Regions from separate parts of the Duganella sp. LjRoot269 genome, predicted to be linked through region 2. Evidence: predicted binding sites of a transcription regulator. Region 2 holds the regulator's gene; the other holds the start of a gene.
What was found. Region 2 encodes FNR, which switches genes on or off when oxygen is low (the NO sensors DNR and NnrR bind a similar motif). Its sites were predicted from a motif close to TTGATNNNNATCAA; they were not measured.
Positions count from the first base shown of each region.

Region 1 (14,610 bases), 230 kb from region 2:
GCATCACGCCGTCGGTGATCTCGGTGCTGGACTACGAACAGGGCTTCGGCCACACCGAGCTCTATGAGGTATTGCCCGGGATTTAATCTGCTTCGGTGTTTTTCAACACCAGCTGCGCCGCGATCAGGTCGCTCAGCGCCGTGCCGACCGACTTGAAGAGCGTGATCTGATCCGGGCTGTCGCGCCCGGCCGGACCGGCGCGGCACAAGTCCTTGAGCTCGCCGCGTATGGCGTCGGCGCTGAACACGCCCTCCGCGATCGGGATCAGCAATTCGCCGGCTTCGCGCAGCACGTTGTCGCGGTTGTCGACATAGACCGCGCTGCCGGCCACCAGTGCGCTGTCGCACTCGCGCCGGTCGGGGCTGTGGTTGCCCAGCAGGTCGACATGGCAGCCGGGCTTGACCCATGCGTCAAACAGCAGCGGCGTGGCCGCGCCCGTGGCGCTGACGATGATGTCCGCCGCGCCCGCGCACTGCGCCAGATCCTGCGCGCAGACAAATTCGACAGCCGGATGGGCGGCCTGCAGCCGGGCCTGCAGCGCCAGAACTTTTACCGCATCGCGGCCCCACAGGAAGACGCGTTGCAAATCGCGCACGGCAAGGTGGGCGGCCACCAGGAACGAGGCCAGCCGGCCGGTCCCCAGCAACAGCAGGCTGGCCGAGTCAGGCCGGGAAAGAAGGCGCGCAGCCAGCGCCGACACGGCGGCGGTGCGCCAGTAGGTCACGGCGGTGCCGTCGACCAGGGCCAGCGGCACGCCATGGCTGCGGTCGAACAACAGGATCTTCGAATACAGCGACGCGAAGCCGGCCGCCTCGTTGTCCGGAAAATAGGTGAAGGCCTTCACGCCGATCAGCGTGTCGTTCCACGCCGGCAGCAGCGCGAAGCCATCGTGCGACGACGCGTCCTTGCCCGCCAGCTGGAACACCTGCCGCGGCGGCATGCCGAAGTCGTCCCGGAATCCCGCTTCAATGGCGTCGATCAGGCTGGGAAAATCCAGCGCCCGGTCGACCTGTTCCGCTTCAAGTATTTTCACGCTTCCTCCTTCGTGGCAGCCAGATCATCGCCAGCAGGAACAGGTCCAGCCAGGCAAACCAGTCGCCCCAGCGCGCGTACAGCGTGCGGGACTGATGCAAGGGCAAATCGGCGACCAGTTGCGCGCTGCCCTGCGCGTCGCTGGTTTCCGCGACGATGCGTCCACGGTCGTCCGACAGCGTCAGGTTGCCGCGCTTGGCCGCGCGGGCAATCGCCAGACCGTTTTCGACGCCGCGCAGGACCGCCATGCGGCTGTGCATCGTGCCGTCGACATCGAAGTCCCAAGCCGGCACCAGCAGCAGATTGGCGCCGCGCGCGGCGTAGGCGCGGCCGGTGTCGTGGAAGTCCATGTCCTTGCAAATCGCCAGCCCGGTCCGCGTGCCGGCCAGCATGGCGTAGTCCGTTCCCGGCTGGTATTGGCCCTCCAGCCCCGGTATCAAGTGGTGCTTGGCATAGCCGGCGGCGACGGCCGGCGACGGCCCATACGCCAGCGCCTGATTGCGACCCTTCAGCGCGACGCCGGCGTCTATCCAGATCCGGTGGCGCGCCGCGCTGGCCGCCAGTTCGGGAATCGCGGGCTGATCGGTGCTGAACGCCGTCTCCGGCAAGACCACCGCCTGCGCGCCCTGCGCGGCAAGCTTGTCGATCACGGCGAGATAGCGCTGCAGCTGCGCCTTGCCTTCCGCCGTGGCCAGCGATGCGCGAAACGGTCCGTCCAGCGACGCCAGGCCGATGCGCATGCTGCCGCTTGCCGGCTGCTGCAGGCGCGCGGCGCCGAAACCGAAGGTTGCAACGACCAGCAGCGCCGCAACGCCGCCGAGCAGCGCGCGTTGGCGCGGCGGCACATCCGGCAGCAGCACAACGGCCAGCGCGGATGGCGCCAGCAGCACGATAAAGGAGACGCCCCACAACCCCGTCAGGCTCGCCAGTTGAAGGACGTGCAAGGCATCCACCTGGCTGTGCGCCAGCGTGCCGAACACGCCGTGTGGCGAGCCCAGCGACCCAAGATAATCAAGCGCCACCCACAGCGCGGGAAAGGCCAGCAGCGCCCGCCCCGGCCGGCCCGACAGCAAAAAATAACGGTGCAACAGCAGGCTCAGCGCAAACTTGAGCGCCGCGCCAACCGCGACCAGCACGCCGATCGTCACTGGCAGGCCGATCACGCCGCACAGGTAATGCCACAGGTTGAGCCCGGCGCATGCACCGGCGCACAAGGCGGCTAGTCCGGCATATTGCCATCGCAGGCGCGGCGCGATCAGCAGCAGCGGCAACGGCGCCAGCCAGGTCAGCCACGCCTGCGGCGCCAGTCCCGTGCCCAGCCACCACGCCGCCCCGGACAGGATGGTGGCCGCGAGCGTCCATGCCAGCAATGCGCGTTTATCGTTTGATGCCATCGAACAGTACTCCGAAGGATTGCAGGTAGAAGGCGCGGAACCGCGCCTCGTCGTAGCTGAAGCGGCCAGCCCGGTACAGGGCGATCAGACCATGGGCCTGGGCCCACAAGGTCATGGCCAGGTCCCACGGATCGCCGTCGCGCAGCAGGCCGAGGCGGATGCCTTCGGCCAGCAGGTCGGCGATCACATTCAGCGTGGGCGACTGGCGGTCACGAAAATCGTCGGGGAAGCGGCGCGCATCGTCGCGCGCGACCGAAAAGTTGTAGTCGAACAGATGCGGCTGCCGCAGCGCGTAATCGAGGTAGTTCTCCATCGAATGCAGCAGGCTGTGCATCAGGTCCGGATGCCGTACCTGGCCCAGCCACTGCTGCGCCACCGCGGCAAAGGCCTCGTCGGAAATATGCTTCAGCAGCGCCTCGCGGTTGGCGAAATGCCGATAGATCGCCATCGGCGTAATGCCCGCGGCATCGGCCACGCGCCGCATGCTGACGGCGGCCGCGCCTTCCCGCTCCAGTATCCGGCGCGCCGCTTCGACGATTTTCCGTTGGGTGTTCGGCTGATTCATGTATACAGCGTATACACGAATAATTCCGCCGTCAACACGTTTGGCATCTCAAAGATGAGAAAATGCCGGACTTTGCCACCGCCACAAGCTCCGCATGACATTGCCAACCTCCTCTCCCCTGGGCGCGCGCGACACGCGCCGTATCGAGCGCTACGCAGGGCTGGCCGACGCCGCCCGCTTCCTTCATCCCGTCCAGCAAGCGCTGCTGCACCGGCGCGGCTGGCTCAAGATGCTGGCGCCGCGCGCCAGCGGCGGCGCCGAGCTGCCGTTGCCGGAAGTGGTGCGCCTGGAAGAGGCGGTCGCGGCCGTGGACGGCAGCATGGGATGGGTGCTGACGCTGTGCGCCGGCGCCGGCTGGTTTGCCGGCTTCCTGGCGCCGGAACTGGCGCGCGGCATCATCGGCACGCCGCGCGTCTGCCTGGGCGGCAGCGGCGCGCCTACCGGCCATGCGGAACAGGAAGGCGACGGCTACCGCATCACCGGCCGCTGGGACTACGCCAGCGGCGCGCCGATGGCCACCCATTTCACCTTGAACGCCGTGCTGCGCGCCGGCGGCCAGCCCCTGCTGGACGAACACGGCGCGCCGCGCATCCGCGCCTTCCTGGTGCCGGCTGCGCAGGTGCAGATCGTGCCGTCATGGGGCAGCATCGGCCTGCGCGCCAGCGCTTCGCACAGTTACCGCATCGATGGGCAATGGGTGGGCCAGGAGCATGGATTCACCATCAGCCCCGCCACCGCCACGGCGGATGGGCCGCTGTACCGCTACCCGTTTTATTCGCTGGCCTTCGTCACGCTGGCGGCCAACGTGGCGGGCATGGCCAGCCATTTCATGCGGCTGGCGCGGCCCTGCATCGAGCGCCGCCGGCATGCCGTGAAAAACCTGCCGCTGCTGGAGGTGCCCGAAGTGGCCGCCCTGTTGCGCGACAAGGAGCAGGCCCACGCCGCCGCCCGCGCGCATTTCTATGATGTGCTGGACCGCAGTTGGGCATCGGTGGCGGCTGGCATGGCGCTCAGTGTGGACGACATGCTGGCCGTGCGGACCGGTTCGCTGGCCCTGGTGGCCGCCTCGCGCGCCGCGGTCGACGAGCTCTACCCCTACTGCGGCCTGTACGCCGCGCACCAGGACAGCGCCATCAACCGGGTCTGGCGCGACTTCCACACCGCCAGCCAGCATTCCTTGCTGCTGCCGTGCTGAGCGCGTCCCTGGCTCAGGGTTGCACCACGAAGCGCCCCGGCGCCGGCCCCAGCGTCCGGCCCAGTCCCATGGCCGGCGGCGCCACGCGCTGACGGTCCGAATGCCGTGCCAGCCACTGCTGCCAATGGGGCCACCACGAGCCTTCGGTGTGCTCGGCCTGCTCCAGCCACTGCTCCGGGCTGGTGTAGCCGATCGGCGCCACGTTGGCGGGATGGCTGTAATAGCTGCGGTTGGCGTGCCCCGGCTCCGAGACGATGCCGGCGTTATGGCCGCCCGAGGCCAGCACGAAGTCGATCGGCCCGTTGCACAGCAGGTGGATCTTGTAGACCGAGCGCCACGGCGACACGTGGTCGCGCTCGGTGCCCAGCACGAACATCGGGGTGCGGACATCGGCCAGCGCCACCGGCTTGCCGGCCACCTTATAACGCCCCTCGGCCAGATCGTTGTGCAGAAACAGCCGCCGCAGATATTCGCTGTGCATGCGGAACGGCAGCCGCGTGGCGTCGGCGTTCCAGGCCATCAGGTCGTTCGGCGCGCTGCGTTCGCCCAGCAGGTATTCGCGCATCATGCGCGACCACACCAGGTCGCGCGCGTGCAGCAGCTGGAACGAGGCCGCCATCTGGTCGCCGTCCAGATAGCCCTGGTCCCACATCAGCGCGTCGAGGAAGGCCAGCTCGCTGTCGTCGATAAACAGGCCCAGCTCACCGGGCTCGTGGAAGTCGGTCTGCGCCGCCAGCATGGTCAGCGACGCCAGCTTGCCCTGCGCGTCCAGGTGGCCCGCGCTGAGCGCCGCGGCGCCCATCGCCAGCAGGGTTCCGCCCAGACAGTAGCCGGCCGCGTGCACCGGCGCGCCGTCGCACAGCAGGTCGGCCTGCTCCAGCGCGGCCAGCAGTCCGCGCCGCAGGTAGTCCTCCATGCCGAGATCGCGGTCTTCGGCGTCGGGATTGCGCCAGGAAATCATCAATACCGTATGTCCCTGTTGCACCAGATAGCGCACCAGCGAATTGTGCGGCGACAGATCGAGGATGTAGTACTTCATGATCCACGACGGCACGATCAGCACCGGCTCCCGGTACACCTTGGCGGTCTGTGGCGTGTACTGGATCAGTTCGATCAGATCGTTGCGATAGACGACCTCGCCGGGCGTCAGCGCCACGTCTTGTCCGGGCACATAGGTCCGGCCAACCGGCTCCGACACCGTCGCGCCGGGCGGCGCCAGGCGCCGGCACAGATCCTTGCGCCAATTGAGGGCGCCATCGATCAGGCTGCGACCGCCGCTGGCGACCGCCGCGCCCAGCACCTCCGGGTTGGTCCACAGGAAGTTCGACGGCGAGTACATATCGAGCAGCTGACGCGCGGTGAACGCCACCACGTCGGCGTGATGCGACGACACGCCGGCTACGCCGCAGGTGGCCTGCTTCCAGAACTCCTCGGCGTGCTTAAAGACCTGCGCGTACCCGGAAAACGGCCACTGCCGCCAGGCGGCATCGGCGAAGCGCTTGTCGGCGCCGACGTCGACCGCCTGCGCGCCGCCGGCCAGGGCGCCGCTCCAATAGGCCAACAGTTCGCTGCACTTGCCCGGGGACACCGCCAGGTGCTGCCACCAGTCGTGGAACGCCAGCGACATCGCAATCGGCGACACGCCGCCCGTCATGCGCGCCACTTGGCTTTGCAGATATAAATCCAGTGCGTTGCGGCTGTCCATCGCCGCCGTGGGCGCCGGCGCGCCAGCCGGACTCGATATGGCCTTCAACATTGTTTTTTCCACATTCCCTCCCTGATCATCATCGGACGATTATGGTTGGCGGAGGTTCCTGACGTATTTGATCCAGGTCAAATACGTCAGCGATGTCGCTCACAGCACCAGGCCGCCGTGAGGGCCTACAGCCTGGCGCGTATCGCCACCGTCAATGCGGCGGCCCGCACGGCGTCCCAGCCGCCACCGGTATCGACCACCAGCGCGTGCGACTGCTCCTGCGCCTGCAGCGGCTCGCGCGTCTGCTGCTGATAGGCCAGCAGCTCGACTCCGGCGTCGGAGGCTTGCTCCGACTCGCCGCCACGCGCGGACAGGCGTGCCGCCAGCGTCGCCGCAGGGGTGACGATATCGAGCAATAGCCAATCAGCGCGGAGCCGGCGCGCCAGCCGGACCAGGCGCCGGCGCTGCCATCGCTGCAGAAACGCCGCATCCAGCAGTACCGGTTGGCCGGCCGCCGCCGCGCGACAGGCCAGCCGCAGCAGCCAGCCGTAGGTTAGACGGCTGGCTTGCCCGGTATAGATGCCGGCTCCTGGCGCGGCGGCGGCGCGCTGGCTGGCGGCCATCCCGTGCAGACGCTTGCGCTCGACGTCCGAACGCACGCGCACGGCGGCAAGCGGCTCGACCAGACTGTCGCACAAGGTCGACTTACCGCTGCCGGACAGCCCATGCGTCGCCAGCAGCAACGGTGGCGCCGGCAAGCTGGCTTGCAGCGCCCAGTCCAGATAGCGTTCCGCCTCGGCCATGGCTTGCCCCCTGGCCGCGCCATCGCCGCCGCGCAGCAGCGCCACCTTGGCCCGCACCAGCGCCCGCTGGCAGCGGTAATACGGCAGCAGCACCGCGCCGTCATAGTCCCCGCCGCGCTGGAGATAGGCGTCCAGCAGCCGCGCGGCCAGGTCGGCGCGGCCGCGGCACTGCAGATCCATGCAGACAAAGGCCAGGTCCTGCTGCACGTCGGTCCAGCGCAGGCCGGCGTTGAATTCGATGCCGTCGAACACCAGCACCTGGTCCGCCAAGGTCAGGATATTGCCGCAGTGCAGATCACCGTGGCATTCGCGCACCCAGCCGCCGGCCCGGCGCCGTGCGAAACGGCTGGCCAGCCGGCGCTGCTGCGCGTCCAGCCAGGCCGCCAGCCGCGCCAGCGTCGCACGCGCCGGCGAGGCCGGCGGCAGCAGCGCGTCCACTTCGGCCAGATCGGCGCCGGTGCGCTCGCAGATGGCCGTCGGCGTGCCCCACGGCGTGTCGGCCGATGCGCGCGCGGCGCCGGCATGAAAGTCGGCCAGCAGCAGGCCCAGGTCCCGCGCCTCGCCGGTATCAAGACTGCCGTGCGCCAGTCGTGCCGTCCACAGCGCCTGCTGGTCGAAGCGCAGCATCCGTACGGCGTAGTCCAGCACCGGCCCGGTGCCGCCGAACCGTGGCTGGCGCACGCTGCCGGTGACCGCTTCCACGCCAAGGTACAGGCTGGGCGCCAGCCGCCGGTTCAGCCGCAGTTCCTCCTCGCAGCAGCGGCGCCGCGCCTCGACGTCGCTGTAGTCGAGCCAGTCGAGCCGGAGCGCCTTCTTGAATTTGTAGGCGTGCGTGCCGGCCAGCAGCACCCATGAGATATGGGTTTCGATCAGCTGGCCGTCGAGCCGCCGCGCCAGCGCATGGATCAGCTGCCGCTGGCGTGCGGCGGCCTGCGCCAGCGGCGCGTCAGCGCCCATGGTCCGGCACCAGCACGGCCGCGCCGTCGAATGCGCCGGCCCTCAGGTCGGCCAGCGCTTCGTTCGCCTGCAGCAGCGGATACGTCACCGGCGCGGTGCGCAGGTCGATCTGCGCGGCCAGCCGCATGAACGCGGCGCCGTCGGCCCGCGTCAGATTGGCCACCGAGCGCAGGCTGCGTTCGCCCCACAGCAGCGCATACGGCATGGCCGGCAAGTCGCTCATGTGGATGCCGGCGCAGACCACCGTCGCACCCTTGGCGCAGGCGGCCAGCGCCAGGGGCACCAGCCGGCCGTCGGCGGCGAACAGGATGGCCGCGTCCAGCGGCACCGGCGCCGGGCCGCTCGATGGACCGGCCCACACCGCCCCCAGCGACCGGGCGAACTGCTGCGAGCGCGTGTCGCCGTCACGTGTGAACGCGTACACCTCGCGCCCCTGCGCCACCGCCAACTGGGCCACGATGTGGGCGGCGGCGCCGAAGCCGTACAAGCCCAGCCGCCTGGCGGCGCCGGTCATCGCATAAGCGCGATAGCCGATCAGGCCGGCGCACAGCAGCGGCGCCGCATGCACATCGTCGTAGCGGTCCGGCAGCGGCAGGCAATAGCGGCTGTCGGCCAGCGCGTAGCCGGCATAGCCTCCGTGCCGGTCGCAACCGGTGAAGCGGGCGCGGTCGCACAGGTTTTCCCGGCCGGCGCGGCAAAACGCGCACACGCCGCAACTGTGGGCCAGCCACGGAACGCCGACCCGCTGCCCCACCTGCCACCGTCGTACGCGCCCGCCGACGGCGCTCACGACGCCGACGATCTCATGCCCGGGCACCAGCGGCAGCCGGCGCGGCGCCAGCTCGCCGTCCAGCAGGTGCAGGTCGGTACGGCAGACGCCGCAGGCCGACACCCGCAGCAGCACGTCGTGGCCGCGCGGACGCGGCACGCCGCACTCGCGCTCACGCAACCGCGCACCGGCGCCGCTGTGTTCCAGCACCATGGCCCGCATGACGGCGCCCGCCGCCGGCCCGACCCTTCCCGTCGCAGGCAGATCGGCACTCAACGAAACACCAGCACCGGCAAATGGCAGTGGGTCAGCACTTTCTGGGTTTCGCTGCCCAGCAGCAGCGCCTGCACGCCCCTGCGGCCGTGCGACGCCATCGCCACCAGGTCACAATGATGCTGGAGCGCGGCGTCGATGATGGCTGCATACGGATGCTCATGCTCCATCGTCAGCGTGTCGCACGCCACGCCTCTCGAGCGGGCGGCGGTCGCCACCCGCTCCACGCAAGCGCGGGCCCGCTCCTGGCTATGGACCGCGTAGCCTTCCGGGGTATCGGCCAGCACCTCGGCGCGCGTGCTCAGCACGTGGAATGGCTCGGTCACGTGCAGTACCGTCAGCCGGGCGCCCGTCTCTTTGGCGAAGCTCAGGCACGGCGTCATGGCGGCGATGGACGGCGCCTCGCCGTCGGTGGGAAACAGGATATGTTTAAACATGGAAGGACCCCGGCGCCGTCAGCGCGTCAGCGTGGCATCGATGGTGATCAGGTTGTTGACGTGGGTCACGCCGGGGGCCAGCCAGGCCGCCCGCTCGGCCGCCTCGCGCTCGGACCATGAACGCACGCTGCCATGAAGCGTCACCGTGCCGCCGCTGGCCTCGACCCGCAGCCTGGCCGCATCGACCGCGGCGTTGCGGTGAAAGGCCGAGACGATCTTGCGCTCCACGTCGTGGGGCTCGACCGCCGGCCGCAGGTGTATCTGGTTGGTGACGCCGCGCACGCCGCGTATCCGGCGCACCGCCTGCTCGGCGCGCTGGCGCTGGTAGTTCCATTCCACCTCGCCCTCCAGCTTGAGCATGCCGCCGTCGGCCACCACCTGGATCGATTCGGCCGAGTGCGGCAGCTGGAATTTGAGCACGGAGGCCGCTTCGCGCGCGATGTCGGCGTCGAGCCGGCCCTCGCCGGCCAAGCGCACCTCGATATCGTTGGCCACGCCAGCCACGCCGACGACGCGCTGCGCGGCGCGTTCCGCGACGATCTTCTGGCTGTAGCTGCGGACAAAGCCGCTGAGCGTGACGATTTTCTCGCGCACGGAAACGCCCACGTCGGCCGCGGCCAGATCGGCATCCCAGGCCAGCTCGTGCTCGACGTTCTTCTTGATGTCGCTATCGGTCATCATGACTTCCTCCTTGCGTCGCCGCTACTTGGTGATGGTCGACGCCTCGCCCAGCGCCTGTTGCAGCGGCTGCGCCTGCGGATTGCTGACGGTGCCGGCGGCAATGTCCTTCGGCGACAGCGTGCGACCGTAGTAGGCGTTGGTCAGGTTTTGATTGAAGCGGATGTCGTTCAGTCCGATCGCCACGGCGTCGCCGAACAAGCCCTTGGTGCCGCTCCAGGCGACCACATCACCGGTGCCCGCCGTGCCCTGGGCCAGCTTGGACCAGTTGACCACGGTCAGGCCGGCCTCGGCGCTGAGGGCGAAGTTGTTTTTCTTCATGAACTCGGCGACCGCCTTGTCGTTGTTGAGGACCATGGCGATCGCCCCGCCCTCGGCGCCGACCTGCAGGCCCACCGTCAGCCCGCCGAGGTCGTAGAACGCCGGTCCGCTCCAGCTGCCGTCGGTGCGCTTGAGCAGCAGCAGGCCGGCGCCGCCGTGGGCGCCGACGCCGAGCGCCGCGCGCCCGTACGACGGCACGATCAGCACGCCCTTGGCCTGCTGCAGCAATTGCTTCATGCGCGGCTCGGCCTCGAGCTGGCGTACCACGGCCAGCGCGTCGCTGACGCGCCGCGTCGCGCTTTGCGCCGGCTTGGAACTGGTGTCGGCCTGGCTGGACTGGTTCGATTGATCAGCCTGGCCCGCCGCCTGCGCCACCGTTGCGCCGCAGATGGCCAATGCCACCAGACTAGCCAGTACGCTTTTCCGCTTGGTATGTTCAATAGGCATAGCGTTCCCTCCTGGGTTGATGTTCTTGCACACCCCTCGTGTACCGGATCATGCTAGTCCCGCCACACGCGTGACATCCTTGATCTCGGTCAAATGCGCACTGGATTGGCCCATTGGCGCTGGAGGGAATCCTCGGCCGCCGCGATGGTCAAAAACTGGAAGGCGGAGCTACCCGCCGCCATACCTTGGGAGACCAGCCATGACCACTACCAGCAAGCTCGAGAAAACAGCATGGAAGCCGTACTTCGATCACGTCTCCACCCTTCTGGAGGGAATGAACGTCGGCATCGAAGTCGCATCGCTGCAGATCGGCAGCCAGTTTGCGGCCGAATGGCTGCCGCTGACCGGCGTCGTCTACGATCCGAAAGACGACCTCATCGCGATCATGGCGGAGGGACTCGACCACATGATACGGCGCCCGCGCGAAGTGTTTATCGAGACCAAGGGCGTCAACCTGCTGAGCATGGAGGTGGTCGACGCCGACGGCGTCAGCCAGGTCATCCGGTTCAGGGAACCGCTGAAGCTGCCGGCACCGTAGGCGCCGGCCGGGCCGGGAACCAAACCGGCGGCCGCGCGTCCAATGCAAACGATGTCCCTCAAGCGTACGGAGGAAGAACGACAGCGCTGAATTTTCGAGGACCGCTCATGCGCAGACTGTTCAACAATCGACTGCACGCGGGCAAGCTGCTGGCCGGCAGGCTGCACAGCTACGCCGGGCGCGACGACGTCATCGTGCTGGGTCTGCCGCGTGGCGGCGTGCCCACCGCCTTCGCCGTGGCAGAGGATCTGGCAGCGCCGCTGGACGTGCTCCTGGTGCGCAAGCTGGGCCTGCCTGGCTATCCGGAATATGCGATCGGCGCAGTCGCAGGCGAAGGGCCGTGCCTGCTCAACCTCGAGGAGCTCAGGCTGCTCGGCATGCCGGCGGCCGCACTGAACGAAGAGGTCGACCGCGAACGCGAGGAAATCGCCCGCCGGGAAGTACGCTATCGCGGTGGCCGTCCGCCACCGCAATTGCGCGACCGGATCGTGCTTCTGGTCGACGACGGCATGGCCACCGGCGCCACCATGCGCATGGCGATCCTGGTGGCGCGCCAGGCGCGGCCGGCGAAAATCATCGTTGCCGTGCCCGTCGCCCCGCAGGAAGTCTACCGGGCGCTGGCCGGCGAGGTCGATGCGTTGGTCTGCCTGCACACGCCCCATCCGTTCCATTCGGTCGGCGAGTGGTATCGGGACTTCGAGCAAGTCGGCGACGAGGAAGTGGCCAGCCTGCTCGCGCGGGCGTGGCGCGGGGTCGCCGGCGCCACTATTTCCACGCGTATCTGTCGCAACAATTCGACGGCCGGTTGAACTCCGGCAGTCGGCGGCAGGTCCAACCACAAAAGGCGGAGGCTATCATGGGCAAGATGATCGGTATCGATCTCGGCACGACCAATTCCTGCGTGGCGATCATGGAGGGCGGCCAGGCCAAGGTGATCGAGAACGCGGAAGGCGCGCGCACCACGCCGTCGATCGTGGCGTATCAGGACGGCGGCGAAATCCTGGTGGGGGCGCCGGCCAAGCGGCAGGCGGTGACCAATCCGCTGAACACGCTGTTCGCGGTCAAGCGCCTGATCGGCCGCAAGTACGACGAGCAGGAGGTGCAAAAAGACATACACCTGATGCCGTTCAAGATCACCAAGGCCGACAACGGCGACGCCTGGATCGACGTGCGCGGCAAGAAGCTGGCGCCGCAGCAGGTGTCGGCCGAGGTGCTGCGCAAGATGAAGAAGACCGCCGAGGACTACCTGGGCGGCCCGGTGACGGAGGCGGTCATCACCGTGCCCGCCTACTTCAACGACGCGCAGCGCCAGGCCACCAAGGACGCGGGGCGCATCGCCGGCCTGGACGTCAAGCGCATCATCAACGAGCCGACGGCGGCGGCGCTGGCCTTCGGCCTGGACAAGACCGGCAAGGCCGACCGCAAGATCGCCGTCTACGACCTGGGCGGCGGCACCTTCGATATCTCGATCATCGAAATCGCCCAGGTCGAGGGCGAGAAGCAGTTCGAAGTGCTGTCGACCAACGGCGACACCTTCCTCGGCGGCGAGGACTTCGACCAGCGCATCATCGACTACATCATCGACGAGTTCAAGAAGATCAACGGCCTGGACCTGAAGAAGGACCCGATCGCCCTGCAGCGCATCAAGGCCTCGGCCGAGCGCGCGAAGATCGAGCTGTCGTCGTCGCAGCAGACCGAGATCAACGAGCCGTACATCGCCATGGCGAACGGCGCGCCGGTCCACCTGACGCTGAAGATGACCCGCGCCAAGCTGGAATCGCTGGTGGAACAGCTGATCGACGCCACCATCGCGCCCTGCCGCATCGCGCTCAAGGACGCGGGGCTGGAGATCGACAAGATCGACGACGTGATCCTGGTCGGCGGCATGACCCGCATGCCCAAGGTGCAGGAGGCGGTCAAGGCGCTGTTCGGCAAGGAGGCGCGCAAGGACGTCAATCCCGACGAGGCGGTTGCTGTCGGCGCCGCGATCCAGGGCTCGGTGCTGTCGGGCGAACGCAGCGACGTGCTGCTGATGGACGTGACGCCGCTGTCGCTCGGCATCGAAACGCTGGGCGGTGTGATGTCCAAGATGATCGGCAAGAACACCACGATCCCGGCCCGGTTCAGCGAAGTGTTCTCAACCGCCGACGACAACCAGCCCGCCGTGACCATCAAGGTCTACCAGGGCGAACGGGAGATGGTCAGCGGCAACAAGCTGCTGGGGGAATTCAACCTGGTCGGCATCGCGCCGGCGCCGCGCGGCATGCCGCAGATCGAGGTCGCCTTCGACATCGACGCCAACGGCATCCTGCATGTGAGCGCCAAGGACAAGGCCACCGGCAAGGAAAGCAAGATCACCATCAAGGCCAACTCCGGCCTGACCGAGGCGGAGATACAGAAAATGGTGCGCGACGCCGCCGCCCATGCCGAGGACGACCGGCGCCTGAAGACGCTGGCTGAGCGCCGCAACGCGGGCGAGGCGCTGGCGCACGCGACACGCAAGTCGCTGGCCGAATACGGCGCGCGGCTCGACGCCGCCGAGCGCGCGGCGATCGAGCAGGCCATCGGCGCGCTCGACACCGCGCTCAAGGGCAACGACCAGGCCGACATCGACGCCCGCATCGAGGCGCTGTCCGCCACCGCGCAAAAGCTGGGCGCCAAGATGTACGCCGGCACGCCGGAGGCCGAGACCGGCAATGTCCCGCCACAACAGGACGACGTCGTCGATGCCGACTTCAGGGAAGCCAAACACTGACGGCTTGAAACCACGTATTCTTTCCGCCGGCGTCGTGGTTCAACATCGCGGAGCGCAAGGTTGCCGCTATCTGCTGCTGCGCAGCTACCAGTACTGGGATTTCCCCAAGGGCCTGGTCGAAGCCGGGGAAAGCCCGCTGTCGGCCGCCTGCCGGGAGGTGCGTGAGGAAACCTCGCTGGACGCGCTGGCGTTTCCATGGGGGTATGCGTTCCGCGAAACGCCGCCTTACGGCCAGGGCAAGGTGGCGCGCTATTACCTGGCCCAGAGCCACAGCGACGACGTGCGCCTGCCGGTCAATCCGCAACTGGGGCGCCCCGAGCACCATGCCTTCCGCTGGCTGCCCTACGCCGCCGCGCGCGACCTGCTGCCGCTCCGGCTGATCCCGGTGCTGGACTGGGCGCATGCGTTGACCGAAGGTTAAGGCGGCCCGCGCTGCCGGCCGATTACGCGGTGTCAAGGCCGAAGTTTTTGATATGCATCAAAGAAATGCGGTTTGGGCCGGTGGGACAATCCATCCAGCCCATCACCGAGGACGACTATGATGCAGCACGACCTGGCCGCGGCGGCGCGATCATGAACGCCGCCGCCGAACACTATCTCAACCTGTACCTGGGTCAAGCCCGGCCCCGGCTGCGCACCATGCTGCGGCTGATGTTCAGCAGCGCCCAGGAATACGGGCACAAGAGCCTGTGGCTCGGCAGCGCCATCGAATTGATGCGGCCGCTGGGATTCCAGCAGCCCGCCGTGCGC
Region 1 covers NZ_CAXUSL020000001.1:3,780,890-3,795,499, reverse strand. Annotated here, with positions in the region: gene ACSQ3S_RS16960 (pyridoxamine 5'-phosphate oxidase family protein) at 1-86, shown strand, start outside; gene ACSQ3S_RS16955 (ornithine cyclodeaminase family protein) at 83-1,033, opposite strand; gene ACSQ3S_RS16950 (nitrilase-related carbon-nitrogen hydrolase) at 1,020-2,426, opposite strand; gene ACSQ3S_RS16945 (TetR/AcrR family transcriptional regulator) at 2,410-2,991, opposite strand; gene ACSQ3S_RS16940 (acyl-CoA dehydrogenase) at 3,086-4,186, shown strand; gene ACSQ3S_RS16935 (PHA/PHB synthase family protein) at 4,200-5,942, opposite strand; gene ACSQ3S_RS16930 (AAA family ATPase) at 6,068-7,642, opposite strand; gene ACSQ3S_RS16925 (zinc-dependent alcohol dehydrogenase family protein) at 7,632-8,633, opposite strand; gene ACSQ3S_RS16920 (universal stress protein) at 8,684-9,121, opposite strand; gene ACSQ3S_RS16915 (BON domain-containing protein) at 9,140-9,802, opposite strand; gene ACSQ3S_RS16910 (lipid-binding SYLF domain-containing protein) at 9,824-10,522, opposite strand; gene ACSQ3S_RS16905 (DUF5335 domain-containing protein) at 10,767-11,105, shown strand; gene ACSQ3S_RS16900 (phosphoribosyltransferase) at 11,213-11,914, shown strand; gene dnaK (molecular chaperone DnaK) at 11,962-13,860, shown strand; gene ACSQ3S_RS16890 (bis(5'-nucleosyl)-tetraphosphatase) at 13,865-14,281, shown strand; gene ACSQ3S_RS16885 (PaaX family transcriptional regulator C-terminal domain-containing protein) at 14,362-14,610, shown strand, end outside.
Region 1: the regulator FNR is predicted to act here: its motif matches at 10,647-10,660, upstream of ACSQ3S_RS16910 (lipid-binding SYLF domain-containing protein).

Region 2 (14,610 bases):
CTGCCCACGTCTCTGGCGTGGCTAACGAGCGACAACCATTCCGTGCTCGGCAAGCCGAACCTGGAGTGGGCATGGCAGTGGGAGCTGACTATCCCGGACGCATCGCGGGGAACGCCAACGGCCTTCGTGGATATCCAAAATGCCTTATCGGTCCCCGAACCATCGACCTTGAGCCTGGTGTTGCTTGCGGCAGCTCCAGTACTGCTGCGATCAAGGAAGCGTATCAAGGCAGGGCAGGTTTGATACGGATCACAGCATCATGTCGGCCTTGACGAAATATTTGCGTGCATATTTGAGCAGCTCGCCGTCGCTGGGGTGGTCCACCGTCTCTATGCTCATCACTCGCTCGGCCACCTCGTGATGGTGCTTGAGCAGGTGCTTCATCAGCGCCAGTTTTTCCATGCCGGGACCCACCAGCAGGATTTCACGCGACGGAGCCAGCGCCTTGGCCACGTCGTCGAAGTAGCGCGCGCTCTCGGCGGCATGACCGGCGCCGCCGGCGGACTTCACGTGCAGGTGGGGATGGTGGGAATCGGTCTTGATCACTTCGATGGACGAGGTATCGGCATTGAAGCGGATCAGATGGGTCTGTGCATGGTCGATCCATGCAACGACATGGTTGAATGACATATCGCTACTCCTTGGTTGAAAACGCCACTATGCGGTTCGGCAGGTGAAAAAACTTTGACCTGCATCAAAACTAGCCATGAGGCGCCCTGCTCTTTCCCTTCTCTTCTATTCATGGCGAAGCGCTTCAATCGGATCGAGCCGCGCCGCGCGCCGCGCCGGCACGTAGCCGAACACCACCCCTATCCCGGTCGAGAACACGAAGGACAGCAGGTTCACGCCCGGATTGAACAGGTAGGGCAGCTGCATGGCGCGGGCCAGCACGGCGGTGGCCACCGCCGCCAGCAGCACCCCGGCCAGGCCGCCCAGCGCGGCCAGCACCATGGCCTCGATCAGGAACTGCAGCAGCACGTCGCGTTCCAGCGCGCCGATGGCCAGCCGCAGGCCGATCTCGCGCGTGCGCTCGGTGACGCTGACCAGCATGATGTTCATGATGCCGATGCCGCCCACCAGCAGGCTGACCGCCGCCACCGCCGCCAGCAGCGTGGTCATCACGCGCGTCGTGCCCGACATGGTGTCGGCCAGCTGGCGCGTGTCGAGCACGTTGAAGTTGTCTTCCTCGCCGATGGCCAGCTTGCGCCGCTCGCGCAGCAGCTGCACCAGGCGCGCCTGCAGCGCCCTGCTGTCGCTGCCCTGCTCCATTGAAATGAGCAAGGTGTTCACGCGCTGGTTGCCGGTCACGCGGCGCTGCAGCGTGTGCAGCGGCAGCAGCACGAGATCGTCCTGGTCGTTGCCCATCGCGCCCTGCCCCTTGGCCGCCAGCAGCGCCACGATCACGCACGAGAACTGCTTGATGCGCAGCCGCTCGCCCAGCGCGTCGCGGTTGCCGAACAAGGCGCGCGCCACCGTGGCGCCCAGCGCGCACACGGCGGCGCCGGCGCGCTGCTCGCCGTCGTCGAACGGGCGACCGGCGGCCAGCGTCCAGTTGGCGGCGGTGGGCCAGTCGGCGCTGCCGCCGGTGACGGTGGTGCTCCAGTTGCGGCCGTTGGCCACCACGGTGGCGCCGCTGCGGCTCTCGGCCGCCACGGCGCGGATGCCGCCGATCTGCAGCGCGATGGCCTCGGCATCGGCCTCCTTGAACGCCGGCGCGCCGCCGCTGCCCTGGCCCAGGCGCTGGCCCGGCCGCACCATCAGCAGATTGCTGCCCAGGCTGGAGATCTGGTCCTGCACCGCCCGGGTGGCGCCGTTGCCCAGCGTGACCATGGCGATGACGGCGCCGACGCCGATGACGATGCCCAGCATGGTCAGGAAGGAGCGCAACAGGTTGCGCCGGATCGAACGCAACGCCAGCAGAATGGTATTGAACAGCATCAGCTCACCGCCTTCTCGCCCGACGCAGCCGGCATGGGCACTGGCTGCAAGTTCGCTTCGTCGCTCTCGATGCGGCCGTCGAGGAAGCGCACGATGCGCTGCGCGTACAGCGCCATGTCCGGCTCGTGCGTCACCATCACCACCGTGATGCCTTGCTCGCGATTCAGGCGCACCAGCAGTTCCATGATCTCGCGGCTGCGCTGGCTGTCAAGGTTGCCGGTCGGCTCGTCCGCCAGCAGCAGCGACGGCGCGCTGACGACGGCGCGCGCGATCGCCACCCGCTGCTGCTGTCCGCCCGACAGTTCGGACGGCGTATGCGTCTCCCAGCCGGCCAGGCCGACAGCGGCCAGCGCGGCCGCCGCCAGCGCGTGGCGGCGCGCGGCGTTCTCGCCCCGGTACAGCAGCGGCAGTTCGACGTTTTCCTGGGCCGAGGTGCGCGCCAGCAGATTGAATCCCTGGAACACGAAGCCCAGATAACGGCGGCGCAAGCGGGCGCGCTGGTCGCGGGTGGCGGCGCCCACGTCGATCTGGTGAAACAGGTATTGGCCGCTGCTGGGCGTATCGAGGCAGCCCAGCAGATTCATCGCGGTTGACTTGCCCGAACCGCTGGGTCCCATGATGGCGACAAACTCACCCTGCGCGATATCCAGGCTGACCCGGTCCAGCGCCGTCAGCGCGGCTGCGCCGTGACCGTAGCGCTTGCATACTTCGCGCAGCCGTATCAGCGGCGCGGCGCTGTCGCCGTCGTCGTTCATGGCGCCGCCGCGCGCTGGTCGGTGATCACCAGCATGCCTGGCCGCAGCCCTGCGCCGCTCACTTCCGTGTAGCGGCCGTCGCTGATGCCGAGCGTGACCACCTGCTCGCGCGGCACGCCGTCGCTCAGCAGCCACAATGTGCGTCGCGCGGAGGCGGAGGCGTCGGCGACGCCGGCCTGGCGCGGTGCGCGTCCGGGCAGGCGTGGCATCAGGCGCGACACCATGCCCGCCGGCGCTGCCGCCGCTGCGGTGTCGCTGGGCGTGAAGCGCAGCGCGCTGTTGGGTATCAGCAGCACGTCGTCGTGTACCGCCGCGCGGATGACGGCGGTGGCCGTCATGCCGGGCCGCAGGCTCAGGTCGGCGTTGTCGACTTCAAGGTAGGCCACGTAGGTGACCACGTTCTCGGTGATGGTCGAGCCGTACGACACGCGGGTGACCACCGCCGGATAGCTGCGGTCCGCATAGGCGCTGACGCTGAAGGTAGCCGGCTGGCCCACGCGCACGGCGCCGACGTCGGCTTCGTCGACATTGACCAGCAGGCGCAGATGGCGCAGGTCCTCGGCCAGCGAAAATAGCGTCACCGCCTGCAGCGAGGCGGCCACCGCGTTGCCGGGATCGACGCTGCGGCTCAGCACCACGCCGTCGATCGGCGAGCGGATCGAGGCGCGCGCCAGGTTGGTGCTGTCGGTCGACAGCGTGGCCTGGGCGCTCTGTACGTTGGCGGCGGCGCTCAGCTCGGCCGCCTGGGCCCGCGCCAGCGTGGCCCGGCCGGTGTCGAGTTCGGCGCGCGAGGGCACCTTGCCGCCGGACAGGCGGGCCACCTCCTCCAGCCGTCCCAGTGCCGCGCGCGCCTCCGCCAGGCTAGCCTGGCTTTGCGCCAGCTCGGCCCTGGCGGCGGCCAGCGCGGCGCGCGAGCGCACGATCTGGTCCTGCAGCTTGGCCGTGTCGAGCTGGACCAGCACCTGGCCGGCGCGTACCTGGTCGTTGACGTCGACCAGCACGCGCCCCACGGTGCCCGACAGCTCGCTGCCGATATTGACCGCGCGGGTAGGCTGCAAGGTGCCGTTGGCAGTGACGCTGAGCGTGACGGTGCCGCGCTTGACCCGCACCGTGACATAGGCGGGAGCCCGCGCCGTCTGGGCATGCTGCTGCCACACGTAAGCCGCCGCGCCGGCCGCCAGCAGCGCCAGCGCGGCGCCCCACACGGCGGCGCGCCGCCACCAGGGGCGTGGTGGCGCGTCGATGACGACGGCCGGTGCTGCCATACGTTGATTCATGGTGTGCTTCCTTTCATCGGCGCGGCACCGCCGTCGGGTTGCCAGCCGCCGCCCAGTGCCTTGTACAGGCGCACCTGGTCGGTGCCGACGTTGGCGCTGGCGGTTGCCACGCCGTCCTGCGACGTGTAGAGCGCGCGCTGGGTTTCCAGTACGGTTTGAAAGTCAACCAGGCCGCTGGCGTAGCGTTGCCGCGCCAGCAGCGCGGCGCTGTCGGCCGCCGCGGCGGCCAGCCGCAAATGATCGAGGCGCAGACGGTCGGCCGCCTGCGCGGCCAGCGCATCCTCCACTTCCTGCAGCGCGGTCAGCAGCGTCGCCAGATAGCCGGCCTGCGCTTGCGCCAGCGCGCCGCGCTGCAGCCGCAGCTGGGCCGCGCTGGCGCCGCCGTCAAACACATTGCCCGCCACGCTGCCCAGCAAGGTGCGCAGCAGCGCCGCGCCGCTGCCGCCCGCGCCAAGTCCGCTCAATCCCAGCGATCCCTCGAGACGCAGCACCGGGTAGCGCGCGGCGTCGGCCTGGGCCACTTTGGCGCGGGCCGCTTCGAGCTGGGCTTCGGCCGCGCGCACGTCGGGACGCTGGCGCAGTGTTGCGGCCGGCAGGCTCAGCGCCAGCTCTGCGCCGCCGGCGGGTATCGCCTGCGGCGGCGCCAGCGCGTCGTCGAGCGCGGCCGGCGCCTGCCCGCACAGCACGGCCAGGCTGTGGGCCAGCAGCGCCCGGCTGCTTTCCAGCACCGGCAACTGGGCCGCGGCCTGCTCGGTGGCGGTGATCGCTTGCTGCTGCTCCAGCGAAGTCAGTAGTCCGGCCTGGACCCGCCATGCGGTAATCTCCTGCGTGGCCTGCTGGCTGGCCAGGTTGTCGCGGGCGATGACTTGCCGTGCCTGGATGCCGCGCAGTTCGATATAACTGCGCGCCACCTCGGCGGCGACCGAGACCTGCACGTTCGCCAGCGTGGCCGCGCTGGCCTGCAGCGTGGCCGCACCGGCCGCCAGTGCATGACGGTTGGCGCCAAACAGGTCCGGTTCCCAGCTGGCATCGAAGCCCAGGTTGTAGCTATTGGTGGTGGACGCCCCGTCGAGCTTGCTACGCTGGGCCTGGGCGCTGCCGACCACGGCGGTGGCCAGCGCTGCGGCTGCGGCATCGCGCGTGGCGCGCGCCTGCTGCAGCGAAGCGCGCGCCGACGCGATGCTGGTGTTCGCTTGCAGGGCGCGCGTCACCAGCTGCTCGAGCAGCGGATCGTCGAAGCGGCGCCACCAGCCGGCAAGCGCCGCGCCATCGGACGCGGAGGACCTGGCGGCCTGGCCGGTAGACCAGGCCGGCGGCGGCTGGAACGCCGGCGCCGGCGGCGGCAGATCGACCGGGCGCAGCAGGCTGCAGCCGGTCAGACAGGCCAACAACAGCGGCGCCCCCGCCCTTCCGAGCCGGATGGCCGCCGTCGGCGGCGCGACGTTGGTGTGGTACATGACATGCTCTCGTTTGGGCCGAACGGGCTTTTACTATGAGAGCAAGTGAGTGAAAAAACCATGATCCAGATCAAAACGCACCGCAGGCACGGTGTTTCAGTGCCTCGGTCCGACGTCGATGCCAGCGGCCGGCGTCAGTCCAGATCCGCGGCGTCGTGCCGCTCCAGCACCTGGTCTTGGGGGTTGCCGAACGTGCGGTTCACCTTGCGGCCGCGGATGACGGCCGGACGCGCGGCGATCTCGTCGGCCCAACGCCGCACATGCCGGTACTCGTGCACCGACAGGAATTCGGCGGCGCTGTACAACTGCCCCAGCACCATGCCGCCGTACCACGGCCAGACCGCCATGTCGGCGATCGTGTACTCGTCGCCGGCGACATAGCGGTGTTCGGCCAGCTGCCGGTCCAGCACGTCGAGCTGGCGCTTGGTTTCCATCGCGTAGCGGTCGATCGGATATTGCAGCTTTTCCGGCGCGTAGGCGTAAAAGTGGCCGAAGCCGCCGCCGACAAACGGCGCCGAACCCATCTGCCAGAACAGCCAGTTCAGGGTTTCGGTGCGCGCCGCCGTTTCCGTGGGCAGGAAGGCGCCGAACTTTTCCGCCAGATACATCAGGATGGAGCCTGACTCGAACACGCGCAACGGCTGCGCGCCGCTGCGGTCGACCAGCGCCGGTATCTTGGAGTTGGGATTGACCGCCACGAAGCCGCTGGAGAACTGGGCGCCCTCGTTGATGCGGATCAGCCAGGCGTCGTATTCGGCGCCGCCATGGCCGAGCGCCAGCAACTCTTCCAGCATGATGGTGACCTTCACGCCGTTGGGCGTGCCCAGCGAATACAGTTGCAGCGGATGCTTGCCGACCGGCAGTTCCTGTTCGTGGGTGGCGCCGGCGACCGGGCGGTTGATATTGCCGAACGTGCCGCCCGACGATGCCGGCGCGACCCAGATCGCCGGCGGTGCATACTTCGATGGATCCGTCATGCATCTCTCCTCACAGTGAGCGTGCAAGCTGCTGCTTGCGCGCGAAAAACCATTCTATCCGAAGCCGGCCCTTTTTGATTTGCATCAATCAAATTGCACGGGCGAGTCTCTACGATGGCTGCATTGAACAAGTGAATGGAGATCGACATGAGTCCCGACAGCGCCCACGTCATAGACGAGCTCAACAGCAGTCTGCTGCTGCGGCGCCGCGAACTGGCGCAGCAGTTGCGCCAGCGCCTGCACCAGGCCGACGAACAACAGCAGATGGCCCTGTTTAACAGCTACGCGATCGATGCCGACCAGGCCGAGGCATGCCAGCTCAGCGACACCGACATCGCGCTGCTCAATCACGAATTGATGGAATTGCGCGCCGTCGACGAGGCGCTGGAGCGCGTGCGCGCGGGCAGCTACGGCACCTGCGTGCAGTGCGGCGCGGCCATCGCGGCGGCCCGTTTGCGGGCCGAGCCCAGCGCGCAGATGTGCGTGGATTGCCAGACGGCGGTCGAGCGGTCGGGACGCGCGCCGGGCTGAGCCTGAGGCAGGCTCACTGCCTCAGGCCACCGCCGGCGTGCGGCCGAGCGCCTTGGCGGCCACCTTGGTGCCGTCCTGGTCGGCGCCGGTCGCCAGCGCCTCGAGGCTGGCGCGGTCGACGATGGTCAGGTCGCGCTTGTCGACCCGTATCCAGCCGTTGCTGCGAAAGCGCGACAGCAGCCGGCTGATGCTTTCGATGGTCAGGCCCAGGTAGTCGCCGATGTCCTCGCGCGACATGCGCAGCTGGTAGCTGTTGGGGGAATAGCCGCGCGCCGCATAGCGCGTCGACAGATTCAGCAGGAACAAGGCGAAGCGCTGCTCGGCCCGCATATTGGCGAGAAACATCATCGCGTTTTGCTCGCGCATGATTTCCTGGCTCATGATGCGGTGGAAGTGCTGCAGCAGCTGCGGCACGTCGGCGAACAATTCCTGCAGGCGGGCGAACGGGATCTCGCACACTTCGCTGTCTTCCAGCGCCACCACGCCGCAACCGTGCTGGCCGGTGCCGATGGCGTCCATGCCCAGCAGCTCGCCGGCCATCTGGAAGCCGGTGATCTGCTGCTCGCCGCGGTGGTTGACGCGCGAGGTCTTGAAATGGCCGAAGCGCACGGCGTACAGGTTGTTGAACGGCTGTTCCATGCGGCATAGATTCTCGTCGCGTTCGACACGGCGGCGGCGGCCGATGATCTTGTCGAGGCGGCTGACCTCGGCGTCGTTCAGCCCCACCGGCAGGCACAGGTTCTTCAAGCCGCACACCGCGCATTTGTTCTGGCTGCTGCTCACTGCGCCGCCATTGTGTGTTGCCAGTTGGAGGTTGGTCGTCATGTTCGCTGCTCCCTGTTGTGTTTTTCGCAGCATCTGAGCGTTGGCTGCGGTATGGAGACAGTATCGGCGATCGGCGGCCGCGCGGTTATCGGGCTTCGCTGCCGTGTCGCGTAGGGGAGTCCGGACAGAAATCTGTAGGGCTTCCCCTACAACCTTTGCAATATGAAACTAGATGATGCCGTGCTCCAACGCATACCGGGTCAGCTCGGCATTGCTGTCGAGGCCCATTTTCTCCAGGATGCGGGCGCGGTAGGTGGTCACCGTGTTGGGGCTCAGGTGCAGCGTCTCGCCGATGCGCACCAGCGATTCGCCGGCCGAGATCAGCTTGAACACCTCCAACTCGCGGTTCGACAGCGCCTCGAGCTTGCCCACCTCGCCGCCGCCGATCAGGCTGGCCAGCTTTTCCAGCAGGGCCGGGCTGACATGCTTGCCGCCGGACGCGGCCTTGCGCACCGCCGCCACCAGCGCCGTGGTTGGCGCATCCTTGGTCAGGTAGCCGGCCGCACCCAGCTTGAGCGCGCGCACGGCGTAGATGTCTTCGGCGTAGGTGCTCAGCATCAGCACCGCCAGCTTGGGCCGCTCGGCGCGCAACTGCTTGAGCAGCTCCAGCCCGTTCTTGCCGGGCATGGTGATGTCGAGCAGCGCCACGTCGAATTCCTGCGCCTGCGCCAGCTGCAGCGCCTCGTTGGCGTTGCAGGCTTCGCCGTCGACGCGGATGTCGTCGACCGTGCTCAGCATCAGGCGCACGCCGTTGCGGGCGATCGCGTGGTCGTCGACCAGCAGCACGCGGATGGGATTATTGCTCATGGTGTGCGTCCAATGGCAGGCGCAGCAGCAGGGTCGTGCCCTGTCCCGGCCTGCCGGTGATTTTCAATTCGCCGTCGAAATGACGGCTGCGTTCGTGCATGCCGAGGATGCCCCAGGACTCGCGGTTGAGCAAGCGCTCGGCCGCGATACCCTTGCCGTCGTCGTCGATGCGCAGCTGCAGCACGCCGTCGGCGTAGTCGACCCGCAGCTGCACCGCGCTGGCCTCGGCGTGCCGCACCACATTGGTCAGCGCTTCCTGCGCGATGCGGAACAGCATCGTGCTGCGCTCGGCACCCAGCTCCAGCGCCGACGCGGCCGGGCTGATGGCGCAGGCGCAGTGCAGGCCGGAGCGGCGTTCGATCTGCTCGGCATACCATTCCAGCGCGGCCCACACGCCCAGCTGGTCGAGCACGCTGGGCCGCAGGTCGGTGATGACCCGGCGCACCGTCTCGATCGCGTCCTGGGCCAGTCCTGCCGCCTCGGCCAGCAAGGGCTCGGGCGCCGCGCCGGCCGCCGCGCCGCGGTCCATGCTGACTGAAATATAGGCCTTGATGCCGGTCAGCAGGCCGCCCAGCTCGTCATGGATTTCCTGGGCGATGCGCTTGCGCTCGTGTTCCTTGATTCTTTCCTGGTGCGCCGCCAGGTCGCGCTGCGCCTGCTGCGACGCCAGCAAGGCCTGTTCGGTCAGCTTGTTCTGCGTGATGTCGATCATGATGCCCTGCATGAACAGCGGCCGTCCCTCGTCGTCGCGCACCAGCTCGGCCTGGTCGCGGAACCACAGCGCCTGGCCGTCGCGCGCCGACAGCCGGTATTCCAGCCGCAGCGGGCTGCCGTCGCGGCGGCAATCGTCCAGCGCGCGCAGCGTGGCCGCGCGCTGCGCCGGATCCATCTGCCGCCCGTGCAGCCCGGGGTCGGCCAGCCACTCGGCCGGGGTGAAGCCAAGCATGCCGATCTGCGGACTGATGTAGCGCAGCGCGCCGCCCTCGCCCAGTTCGGCGATGTAGGTGATGGCCTGCATCTGCTCGACCAGTGTGCGGAACTGCGCCTCGGCCTGGCGCTTGTCGTTGAGCAGGCGCTGCTCGCGCAGCATGCGGTGGATCGCCCCCGGCAGGAATTCCAGGTAGCGGCCGTCGACGTCCTTGACCAGGTAGTCGCGCGCGCCGCGCCGCATCGCCTCGGCCGCCACGGCGGCGCTGTCGGCGCCGGTCAGCATCATCACCGGGATGGACTGGCCGGCGCCGTCGGCGTTCAGGTGGGCCAGGAATTCGAGGCCGGTCAGGTCCGGCAGATGGTAGTCGAGCAGGATGCAGTCGGGCCGCTGCTCGCGCGCCAGCTCGAGCCCGCGCTCGCCGCTGTCGGCCTCCAGCAGCGCAAAGCCGCCGGTGGCATCGGCCGCGAAGGCGCGCCGGCACGCCATGCGATCGACCACGTCGTCCTCGACGATCAGCACCCGCAATACGGCTGGGGCGCCGGCGCCGTTGTCGGCAAGGTCGGCGTTCACGGCATCTCGCTGATGGTCCAGTACAGGTCGATCGAGCGCATCATCTCGACGAAGCGGCGGTAGTCGACCGGCTTGGCCATGTAGCCGGCCACGCCCAGGTCGAAGCTGCGCACCTTGTCCTGCTGTTCCTCGGACGTGGTCAGCACCACCACCGGGATGCGCCGCAGCGACGGGTCGAGCTTGATCTGCTGCAGGAACTCGATGCCGTTCATGATCGGCATGTTCAAGTCCAGCAGGATGATGCAGGGCCGTTCCTGCGCCGGGTCGCGCAGATACTCCAGGCCCGCCTCGCCGTTTTCCATGCTGATCACAGCGTTGCCGACATGGATTTCCTTCAATGCCCGCTTGATCGTCATGATGTCGACGTGGTCGTCTTCGACCAGCAGGATGGGTTTGTTACTCACTTTCATGGGCTTGTCCTGTTCTGGGTTGCGACGGAGAGGACTTGGGCAGCGTGAACCAGAACGTGCTGCCCTGCCCGGTCTGCGATTCAAGCCAGATCCGTCCCTGATACATTTCTACGATTTTCTTGGCCAGCGCCAGCCCCACGCCGGTGCTCTCGACCCGGTCGCGCGAGGCCAGCGTCTGGAACAGCTGGAAGATGCGCTCGAAATGGCGCTGCTCGATGCCGGGGCCGTTGTCGCGCACGCTGAAGCGCCAGTGGCTGCCGTCGTCGGCGCAATCGATGTCGATCCGTCCGTCCGGCTTGTCCATGTATTTGATGGCGTTGGAAATGAGGTTGTGGAACACCTGCTGGATGCGGGTCGGCTCGATCAGCACGGTCGGCAGGCCCGGCGCGACCGTGATGCGGAACCGCGGCGGCGGCGCCAGCAGGTCCACCACGTCGGCCAGCAGCCGGTTCAGGTCGACCGGCGTATGCGCTTCCTTGACCCGGCCCACGCGCGAATACTGCAGGATGCCGTCGATCAGGCTGCCCATGCGGTGCACCCGGTTGATCAGCAGCCGCATGTGTTCCTTGCCTTCGTCGTTGAACTGCTCGGCGTAGTCGGTGGCCAGCCAGTCGGCCAGCGAGCCGATGCCGCGCAGCGGCGCCTTCAGGTCGTGCGACACCACGTAGGCGAAGTTGGTCAGCTCCTCGTTGGCGCTGCTGATCTCCTGCATCAGGCGGCGGTTGTGCTCCTCCGCCAGCTTGCGCTCGGAAATGTCGCGCACCATGCCGGTGAACATGCGCCGCGCGCCCAGCTGCATCTCGACCACCGACAGCTCCATCGGGAACACGCTGCCATCCTTGCGCAAGCCCTCGACTTCGCGGCCCTTGCCGATGATGCGCTGTTCGCCCGTCTCGCGGTAGTGCGCCAGGTAGCCGTCGTGCAGCGCGCGGTGCGGCTGCGGCATCAGCATCGACACGTTGCGGCCGGCCGCCTCGGCCTCGCTGTAGCCGAACAGGCGCTGCGCGGCCGGGTTCAGGCGCTCCATCACGCCCTGCTCGTCGATGGTGATGATGGCGTCGACGGCGGTCTCGAAGATGGCGCGCATGCGCGCCTCGCTTTCCTGCAGTGCCTGCTCGGCCTTCTTGCGTTCGGTGACGTCGTGGATGGTGGCCAGCACCAGCGGCAGCGCATGCGAGGTGTGCAGCGGCGACAGGCTGACCTCGACGGCGAACTCGTGGCCGTCGCGGTGCTGCCCGAACAGCTCGGCGCCGGCGCCCATCGCGCGCGAGCGCGGCTGCTGGAAAAAGTCGCCGCGCTGGCCCACGTGGGCGTGGTGGAAGCGGGCCGGTATCAGCGCCTCGACCGTCATGCCGCTCAACTCGTTGGGGCCGTAGCCGAACATCCGCTCCAGCGCGGGATTGCCCAGCACGATGCCGCCGGCATGGTCGACAATCAGCATGGCGTCGGTGGCCGACGCCAGCAGCCACTCCAGGCTCTGGCCTTCGATAAGGAGATTTTTCAACGGACTATCCTGAACAGTTGCGCCGGTCCGGCGTTCATGCCCAAGATGATACGATCGAACCGCGCCGAATGCCAAAAAATATTTCGAAAGCAACTGTTGCGCGGCGGCTTGCATGCGCATAGCGACCGGCCTTGTATTCCCGGCGATTTTGATCTGGATCAATTGATGCTACAGACGTGGCCTGCGCGCGCCCGTACATTGTAGCCATGAATCCCCCACCCTCAGCCGAGCTGGACCAGCTCGCCGACCGTCTGCACCGGCTGCGCGCCGCATTGGACGGACAGCTGCGCCGGCATCTGGCGCAGGCGCCGGCGTGGCTGGCGGCGGCGCTGCTGGAGCACCGGGCCATGCTGGACGATTCCGGCGTGGCCCGCCAGTTGCGCGGTTGCGACATGGTGCTGCTGGCCGAGGAACTGACCGCCTTGCGCCGCATCGACGGCGCCTGCGCGCGCCTGGCCGCCGGCACCTACGGCCGCTGTGTCAGCTGCGGCGCCGCCGTCGCGCCGGAACGCCTGCGGGTGCAGCCGGCCGCGCTGACCTGCCTGGCCTGCCAGGAGGATTTCGAACGGCATCCGCACCGGCGCCTGCCCCTGCCACAGCCACCCATGACAAGAAGGAAGCAGACCATGTCCTATAAAACCATCCTCGTGCAGGCCGACAAATCCCAGCCCGCCGCGCGCGCCATCGAGATGGCGGCCCAGCTGGCGGTCGCGTTCGAAGCCCATCTGGTCGGCGTCGCCAGCAGCGGCATCAACCGGTTCATCCAGCAGTCCAGCCTGTTCCCGCCGGGCGCGCCGGGCATGCCGATCGAGGTCGGCGACCTCGGCTTCCTGCGCGAGCGGGCCGACCTGGCGCTGGGCGACTTCGCGGCCGCCGCCGGCCGGCTCGGCGTGCAATCGCACGAGAAGCGCTGCGTCGACGACGAACTCGATGTGGGCCTGGCGCTGCACGCCCGCTATGCCGACCTGGTGGTGGTTGGCCAGGCCGATCCGGATCACGCGGCGGCCATCCCGGCGCCGGGACTGGCCCAGCAAGTGATGCTGCACGCGCCCAGGCCGGTGCTGGTCACGCCCCACGCCGGCCGCATGGCGCGCATCGGCCACAAGGTCATGGTGGCCTGGGACGGCAGCCTCGAGGCCACGCGCGCCGTCACCGCCGCCATACCGCTGCTGCAGCGCGCGGCCAAGGTCACGCTGGCCATCTTCAATCCCTACGCCCACCACCAGGCGCACGGCGAGTTGCCGGGCGCCGACCTGGCGCTGTACCTGGCCCGGCACGGCATCACCGTCGAGGTCGAGCGGCGGGACACCCCTTTCGACGTCGGCAACGAGCTGCTGACCTTGGCCTCGGACATCGACGCCGACCTGATGGTCATGGGCGGCTACGGCCATACCCGTTTCCGCGAGGTGGCGCTGGGCGGCGTCACCCGGACCATCCTCGGCGCGATGAGCTTGCCGGTGCTGATGGCGCACTGACGCGGACGCGCACATGGACATCGGCGCGGATTTGATCGGGCTGGGCGCGGCGCTCGGCAGCGGCATGTTGATCGGCATCGAACGCGAGCGGCGCAAGGGCGCCACGCCCACCCATGCGCTGGCCGGGGTGCGCAGCTTTGCGCTGGTGGCGCTGGCCGGCGCGCTGGCGCAGACCATCGACAGCGCGCTGGTGCAGGCGACAGCGCTGCTGGTGGTGGCGCTGGCCCTGATCAGCTATTCCCGCGGCAACGTGCAGGAAGCGGGCATGGTCACGGAGCTGGCGCTGTTCCTCAGTTTTCTGCTGGGCGTCAACGCGATCGCCCATCCGGCCGTGTCGGCCGGCCTCGCGGTGCTGGTGGCGTCGATGCTGGATTTGCGCGCGCCGCTGCACCATTTCGTCCGCGTCACGCTCAAGAGCGGCGAGCTGCGCGACGGCCTGATGCTGGCCGGCGCCGCGCTGGTGGTGTGGCCGCTGCTGCCGGACGCCGCCAACGGCTGGCTGCTGGGCGCCAATCCGCGCCGCATGTGGGGCCTGGTGGTGTTGATGATGAGCTTGCAGGCCGGCGCGCATATCGCGCTGCGCATGGCCGGTCCGCGCATGGGCCTGGCGTTGACGGGGCTGGCGTCGGGCTTCGTCTCCAGCGTGGCCGCCACCGCCGACATGGGCCAGCGCTGCCGCCGCGATCCGGCCCTGCTGGCGGCCTGCGCGGCGGCGGCGCTGCTGTCGAACGTGGCCACCTACATCCTGCTATTGGTGGTCGCGCTGACCATCGCGCCGGCCCAGCTGCTGACGCTGGCGCCCACGCTGGGCTGCGCCATGACGGCCACCCTGCTGGTGTCGGCCGCGACCTTGCGGACGGTGCCGGACACCGTGCAACGCCCGGCGCGCGGCGGCCGCGTGTTCAGCATCCGGCAGGCGCTGCTGTTCGCGCTGATCTTGAGCGGAGCCACGGCCCTGCTGGCCTATGCCAATACCTATCTGGGCGCGCCGGCCGCCATGCTGGGCGCCCTGCTGGTCGGCCTGGTCGATGTGCACGCGGCGGCCAGTTCCATCCTGTCGCTGGCCGACAGCGGCGTGCTGACGCCGGGCGCGACCCGGCATATCCTGCTGTTTGCGCTGGCGGCCAACACTTCCAGCAAGCTGGTGGCCGCG
Region 2 covers NZ_CAXUSL020000001.1:4,005,949-4,020,558, forward strand. Annotated here, with positions in the region: gene ACSQ3S_RS17920 (PEP-CTERM sorting domain-containing protein) at 1-243, shown strand, start outside; gene ACSQ3S_RS17925 (translational machinery protein) at 250-630, opposite strand; gene ACSQ3S_RS17930 (ABC transporter permease) at 736-1,938, opposite strand; gene ACSQ3S_RS17935 (ABC transporter ATP-binding protein) at 1,938-2,693, opposite strand; gene ACSQ3S_RS17940 (efflux RND transporter periplasmic adaptor subunit) at 2,690-3,970, opposite strand; gene ACSQ3S_RS17945 (efflux transporter outer membrane subunit) at 3,967-5,427, opposite strand; gene yghU (glutathione-dependent disulfide-bond oxidoreductase) at 5,562-6,404, opposite strand; gene ACSQ3S_RS17955 (TraR/DksA family transcriptional regulator) at 6,552-6,935, shown strand; gene fnr (fumarate/nitrate reduction transcriptional regulator Fnr) at 6,957-7,760, opposite strand; gene ACSQ3S_RS17965 (response regulator) at 7,929-8,567, opposite strand; gene ACSQ3S_RS17970 (response regulator) at 8,557-10,068, opposite strand; gene ACSQ3S_RS17975 (response regulator) at 10,065-10,478, opposite strand; gene ACSQ3S_RS17980 (sensor histidine kinase) at 10,465-11,982, opposite strand; gene ACSQ3S_RS17985 (universal stress protein) at 12,189-13,457, shown strand; gene ACSQ3S_RS17990 (MgtC/SapB family protein) at 13,471-14,610, shown strand, end outside.